3 regions of the Streptomyces chengbuensis genome follow, and region 3 is predicted to be linked to each of the others. Evidence: predicted binding sites of a transcription regulator. Region 3 holds the regulator's gene; each other region holds the start of a gene.

Region 1 (2,265 bases), 2.1 Mb from region 3:
GAAGGGCGGAGCGGACGGCGAGCGGCCGGACGGGGGCGCCGGGTCCCGCAAGGAGGAGGGCCGGGAGAAGGGCCGCGAGGACGCCCGGAAGGACTCCGGCGAGGAGGGCGGCGAGCGGGCGAAGGGTGAGCGCGGCGAGGACCGGGAGCGGGCGGGCGAGAAGGCCGCCGCCGGACCGGCCGAGGCGCTCGCCGCGTACGCGAAGCGGATGAAGAAGATCCAGGCCGCCCGGGCGGCCGCGGCCAGGCGCTGGGGCCTTCGGCAGACCCCGCTGCCCCCGCCCCCGCCGCCCGACGAGAAGCCGAGGATCACCACGCGCAAGGGCTTCGAGGTCGACCGCCCCAAGGGCCTGCCGCCCGTCTTCACCACCGTGCCCACGAAGCAGAAGGTCGTCTTCCTGACGATCGACGACGGTGCGGAGAAGGACCCGAAGCTGCTGCGGATGATGAGCGAGCTGCGGATCCCGTACAGCGCCTTCCTCAGCGACTACGTCGTGAGGGACGACTACGGCTACTTCGGGAGGATGCAGGACCGCGGAGTCTCCCTGCACAACCACACGCTCACCCACCCGTATCTGCCGGCGCTGTCGTACGCGAAGCAGAAGGCGGAGATCTGCGGGCAGCAGGCCAGGATCGAGAAGCGGTTCGGCAAGCGGCCGCGCCTCTTCCGGCCGCCGTACGGCAGCTACAACCGGGACACGCTGCGCGCCGCCAAGTCGTGCGGTGTGAAGGCCGTGCCGCTGTGGGCGGCGGAGGCGTTCCCGGACCACATGGAGTGGCGCGAGTGGGACCGGGACCTGCACCCCGGCGACATCATCCTCACGCACTTCCGCGGCAAGGCGGAGTGGAAGGGCAGCATGCCGGACATGATCCGCAACGTGATGAAGGTCGTCACGGCGAAGGGCTACGCGGTGGCGAGGCTGGAGGACTACGTCTGAGGCGCCGGCCGCCCGCCCGCGCGCGACGGGCCGCGGCGGCCGCCGACGCGGTCGTCCCCGGCGGCCCGTCGTCGCCGCCGCTCCCGGCGAAGCGCCCCGGACGGCCCGGCGGGAACCGGCCGAACACGCAGTGGATTGGCACTCCGCTTGACCGAGTGCTAATCCCGGTCATAGTCTCGGCTCTGGCACTCCCCACCGGAGAGTGCCAACACAGCGACGGGCAGGTCCGGCACCCGCGACGACGGATCCACCTGGTCGCCACCTCAGACAGATGAACCCCGTGAGATCTCCGAAGGGGGAGGTCGGATCGTGACGACCACCAGCTCCAAGGTTGCCATCAAGCCGCTCGAGGACCGCATCGTGGTCCAGCCGCTCGACGCCGAGCAGACCACCGCCTCTGGCCTGGTCATTCCGGACACCGCCAAGGAGAAGCCCCAGGAGGGCGTCGTCCTGGCCGTCGGCCCGGGCCGCTTCGAGAACGGCGAGCGCCTGCCGCTCGACGTCAAGACCGGCGATGTCGTGCTCTACAGCAAGTACGGCGGCACCGAGGTGAAGTACAGCGGCGAGGAGTACCTCGTCCTCTCGGCCCGCGACGTGCTCGCGATCGTCGAGAAGTAATTCACCGCAGATTTGCTCAGAGCCGCGCCCCTGGCCCCCGCTGATGATGAAGCCGGGCGGCGAGGGGCGCGGTTCGCTTTGAGAGGACTTGAGAAGCTCCATGGCGAAGATCCTGAAGTTCGACGAGGACGCCCGTCGCGCCCTTGAGCGCGGCGTCAACAAGCTCGCCGACACGGTCAAGGTGACGATCGGCCCCAAGGGCCGCAACGTCGTGATCGACAAGAAGTTCGGTGCCCCCACCATCACCAACGACGGTGTCACGATCGCCCGTGAGGTCGAGATCGAGGACCCGTACGAGAACCTCGGTGCCCAGCTGGTGAAGGAGGTGGCGACGAAGACCAACGACATCGCGGGTGACGGCACCACCACCGCCACCGTGCTGGCCCAGGCGCTGGTGCGCGAGGGACTGCGCAACGTCGCCGCCGGTGCCTCCCCGGCCGCCCTGAAGAAGGGCATCGACGCCGCGGTCAAGGCCGTCTCCGACGAGCTGATCGCCACCGCGCGCCCGATCGAGGAGAAGTCCGACATCGCCGCCGTCGCCGCGCTGTCCGCCCAGGACCAGCAGGTCGGCGAGCTCATCGCCGAGGCGATGGACAAGGTCGGCAAGGACGGCGTCATCACCGTCGAGGAGTCCAACACCTTCGGTCTGGAGCTGGACTTCACCGAGGGCATGGCCTTCGACAAGGGTTACCTGTCGCCGTACATGGTGA
Region 2 (2,265 bases), 1.0 Mb from region 3:
GCCGCGGATCTTGTTGACGACCAGGGTCGACAGGGCCTCGCCCTCGACGTCCTCGGCGATGATCAGCAGCGGCTTGCCCGACTGCATGACCTTCTCCAGCAGCGGCAGCAGGTCCTTCACCGAGGAGACCTTGCCGTTGAAGATGAGGATGTACGGGTCCTCGAGGCCGGCCTCCATGCGCTCCATGTCGGTCGCGAAGTACGCCGAGATGTAGCCCTTGTCGAAGCGCATACCCTCGGTGAGCTCCAGCTCCAGACCGAAGGTCTGGGACTCCTCGACGGTGATGACGCCTTCCTTGCCGACCTTGTCCATCGCCTCGGCGATGAGCTCGCCGATCTGGGTGTCGGCGGCGGAGATGGAGGCGGTGGAGGCGATCTGCTCCTTGGTCTCGACCTCCTTGGCCTGGTCGAGCAGCGCACCGGAGACGGCCTCGACGGCCTTCTCGATGCCGCGCTTCAGAGCCATCGGGTTGGCGCCGGCCGCCACGTTGCGCAGGCCCTCGCGGACGAGCGCCTGGGCGAGGACGGTCGCGGTGGTCGTACCGTCACCGGCGACGTCGTCCGTCTTCTTGGCGACTTCCTTGACCAGCTCGGCGCCGATCTTCTCGTACGGGTCCTCGAGCTCGATCTCCTTGGCGATGGAGACACCGTCGTTGGTGATCGTGGGGGCGCCCCACTTCTTCTCGAGGACGACGTTCCGGCCCTTGGGGCCAAGGGTGACCTTGACGGCGTCGGCGAGCTGGTTCATCCCGCGCTCGAGACCGCGCCGTGCCTCCTCGTCGAACGCGATGATCTTGGCCATGTGAAGTGGTCCTCCCGGACTGGGGTGGATTGCTCCGGACCGCGCTGGTGCCCGCGACGGACGGCCTGCACGCCTTGTGGTTCCTTGCCCCACCCGGCCTGCGGACCTCACCGACCCGGTCCTTAGTTGTCACTCTCACTCGTAGAGTGCTAACGCCAATGATTAGCACTCGGACCCGGCGAGTGCAAGGCGCGACCGCGACTCGGGCCCCCGCCGGCACCCGGCGGCCGCGCCCGGGCCCGGGCCCGACAGAGACGCGACCCGGACCCGGCACCGGCGTGACCGCGCACGATGCGGGTACGACCCGGGCGCGATACGACCCGGGCGCGATGCGGGTACGACCCGGGTACGAAGCGCGGCGCGACCGCGCACGACGAAGGTGCGACCCGGACGCGAAGCGCCGTGCGACCGCGCACGACGAAGGTGCGACCCGGACGCGAAGCGCCGTGCGACCGCGCACGACGAAGGTGCGACCCGGACGCGGGACCGGCGTGACCGCGCAGGGCGGCCGCCGGTCCCGCCGCGGTGGAGGCACGACCCTCGCGCGGCGGCGGGTGGTCCGGCCGCGGCATGTGGCCCGGCCCCGGACACGGCGGAGGGTCCGCGCCCCTGGCACGGACCCTCCGTCACGTTGCTGCAGTCAGTCGGCGCTCAGCCGGCTACGCGGACCATGTCCGCCTGCGGCCCCTTCTGGCCCTGCGAGATCTCGAACTCGACTCGCTGACCCTCCTCCAGGGTGCGGTATCCGTCCATCTGGATCGCGCTGTAGTGGACGAAAACATCCGCACCACCGTCGACCGCGATGAAGCCATACCCCTTCTCCGCGTTGAACCACTTGACGGTGCCCTGAGCCATGCCTAACTCCCCTATTACTGGCCCTTGCACAGGACCGCACTTCGCGGACCCGGGTCAGACCTCACCCAGCGGTGTCACCGGTACCCGGAGGGGCATGCGGATGACCCATGGATGTGCGCCGGAACGCGTCGACCGCGGCTGAATGTATCTGTCCAACTGCCGTCTGCAACAGGTCAATCGGACGAGAATTCCGGGCAGGACCGAAAGGATGAATAAGAGGAAATGCGAGCATTCCCGGGCAAGTCGGGCCGGACAAAGCGCACTTACTGCGCATCACGCTCGAGCACTTTGGCTGTTTCTTGTCGTGTGCGCACGCATTCTCATATGCACCTGGCACACGCAGCGGAGGGGGCTTCCCCAACTCTATCGCGCTCAACCATGCAGAAATGCCCCCTCCGCCGAGCTTGCGGAGGGGGCACCACTGCTGACTCTGCGTGGCGTTCAGCCGCCCGCCACCGCGGGGATGATCGACACGCCGGCACCGTCCGGCGTCGCCGTCTCCAGGCCCTGCTCGAAGCGCACGTCGTCGTCGTTGACGTACACGTTCACGAACCGGCGCAGCTTGCCCTGGTCGTCCAGGACCCGGGCCGCGATGCCCGTGTGGTTCTT
Region 3 (2,265 bases):
TGGGCGCGTACGAAAGCGGCGTCCACCGCCGCCCCGTGCCCCGGTACGTACACCGCGTCCTCCCCGCCCAGGGCGAGCAGCCGGTCCAGCGCCGCCGGCCAGCGGGACGGGAGGGCGTCCGGACCGGCCTGCGGGTCGCCCGACTCCTCCACCAGGTCGCCGCAGAAGACGATCTCGCGGTCACCGGGAACCAGCAGCACCAGGTCGTGACGGCTGTGACCCGGGCCGACGTTCGCCAGCATCACCTGGCGGCCGCCGAGGTCGAGCGTCCACTCGCCCGAGACGACGTGCCGAGGGACGACCAGGGCGTCGGCGGCCCGCGCCGCGTCCTCCGGCGGCACTCCGTGGCGGATCGCGTCGTCGCGCAGCACGGCCCGGTCCCGCAGCAGGAGGCTGTCGACGCCCACCGCCCCGTACACCTCGGCCCCCGGGAACGCCGCCGTCCCCAGGACATGGTCGAAATGGGGATGGCTGAGCGCGATATGCGTCACACGCCGACCGCCGAGGAGGGACTCGGCCTGGGTCCTGAGCTCCTCCCCCTCGCGGAGCGTCGAGCCCGTGTCGTACAGGAGCACCGCGCTCCCACCGGCCACCAGGCCCACCGTGGCGTCCCAGACGGGCAGGCGGCGCCGCCCGACGCCGCCGGCGAGCCGCTCCCAGCCGAAGTCTTCCCAACGGACGTCCATACGGCGACGCTATCCCGGAGCGACCAGCGGCGTCATGGCTCGTCGCGACGGGGTAGGGTGTCCGGCCGCCCTTGCTAGGGACGTACCTCCCGGCCGTACACTGGGCCGGGGAAAACTGGCACTCAGCGAGGCCGAGTGCCAGACAGGGCCGAAGGACCGCCGAAGAACCACAGCTGGAGGTGTGCGCCATGCTCAGCGAACGCAGACTCGAGGTGCTGCGCGCCATCGTCCAGGACTACGTGGGCACCGAGGAGCCCGTGGGTTCCAAGGCGCTCACCGAGCGGCACCGGCTCGGTGTCTCGCCGGCGACGGTGCGCAACGACATGGCCGTGCTGGAGGAGGAGGGCTACATCGCCCAGCCCCACACCAGTGCCGGCCGCATCCCCACGGACAAGGGCTACCGCCTGTTCGTGGACAGGCTCGCGGGGGTCAAGCCGCTGTCGTCGCCCGAGCGCCGGGCGATCCAGAACTTCCTCGAGGGCGCCGTCGACCTCGACGACGTCGTCGCCCGTACGGTGCGGCTGCTGGCGCAGCTGACCCGGCAGGTCGCCGTCGTGCAGTACCCGTCGCTGACCCGCTCCACCGTGCGGCACGTGGAGCTGCTGGCGCTCGCCCCGGCACGGCTGATGCTGGTGCTGATCACGGACACGGGGCGGGTCGAGCAGCGGCACGTCGACTGCCCCGCGCCGTTCTCCGACACCTCGCTCGCAGATCTGCGGGCCCGGCTCAACAGCCGTGTCGTCGGACGGCGGTTCACGGACGTGCCGCAACTGGTGCAGGATCTCCCGGAGTCCTTCGACCTGGAGGACCGCGCCACGGTCTCGACGGTGCTCTCGACCCTCCTCGAGACACTGGTCGAGGACACCGAGGAACGGCTGATGATCGGCGGCACCGCCAATCTGACGCGTTTCGCGCACGACTTCCCCCTCACCATCCGGCCCGTGCTGGAGGCGCTGGAGGAGCAGGTCGTGCTGCTGAAGCTGCTCGGTGAGGCCAAGGACTCGGGCATGACCGTACGGATCGGGCACGAGAACCTCCATGAGGGACTCACTTCCACATCCGTCGTCGCGGTCGGCTACGGTTCGGGCGACGAGGCAGTCGCCAAACTCGGCGTGGTCGGACCGACCCGCATGGACTACCCCGGAACGATGGGAGCGGTACGCGCAGTGGCACGTTACGTCGGACAGATCCTGGCGGAGTCGTAAGTGGCCACGGACTACTACGCCGTACTGGGCGTACGCCGCGACGCATCGCAGGACGAGATCAAGAAGGCCTTCCGGCGGCTCGCGCGGGAGCTCCACCCGGACGTGAATCCGGACCCGAAGACGCAGGAGCGCTTCAAGGAGATCAACGCCGCGTACGAGGTGCTGTCGGACCCGCAGAAGAAGCAGGTCTACGACCTCGGCGGGGACCCGCTGTCCGCCGCCGGCGGCGGTGGCGCGGGCGGCTTCGGCGCCGGTGGCTTCGGCAACTTCTCCGACATCATGGACGCGTTCTTCGGGACCGCGTCCCAGCGCGGGCCGCGGTCGCGGACGCGTCGCGGCCAGGACGCGATGATCAGGCTGGAGGTCGAACTCAA

Evidence for each region. Region 3 encodes HrcA, which represses chaperone genes, less so after heat shock. Its sites were predicted from a motif close to TTNGCACTCNGNNNNNCNGAGTGCNAA; they were not measured.
Region 1: groES (co-chaperone GroES) is a predicted target of HrcA. The motif match lies at 1,073-1,099, and genes of this name have one in related genera.
Region 2: groL (chaperonin GroEL) is a predicted target of HrcA. The motif match lies at 928-954, and genes of this name have one in related genera.

What each region holds. Positions count from the first base shown of each region.
Region 1 is NZ_CP129137.1:4,701,237-4,703,501, forward strand. It holds gene QRN89_RS20970 (polysaccharide deacetylase family protein) at 1-937, shown strand, start outside; gene groES (co-chaperone GroES) at 1,247-1,555, shown strand; gene groL (chaperonin GroEL) at 1,656-2,265, shown strand, end outside.
Region 2 is NZ_CP129137.1:3,598,879-3,601,143, forward strand. It holds gene groL (chaperonin GroEL) at 1-801, opposite strand, end outside; gene QRN89_RS15870 (cold-shock protein) at 1,453-1,656, opposite strand; gene QRN89_RS15875 (MoaD/ThiS family protein) at 2,098-2,265, opposite strand, start outside.
Region 3 is NZ_CP129137.1:2,555,894-2,558,158, reverse strand. It holds gene QRN89_RS11420 (MBL fold metallo-hydrolase) at 1-686, opposite strand, end outside; gene hrcA (heat-inducible transcriptional repressor HrcA) at 875-1,891, shown strand; gene dnaJ (molecular chaperone DnaJ) at 1,892-2,265, shown strand, end outside.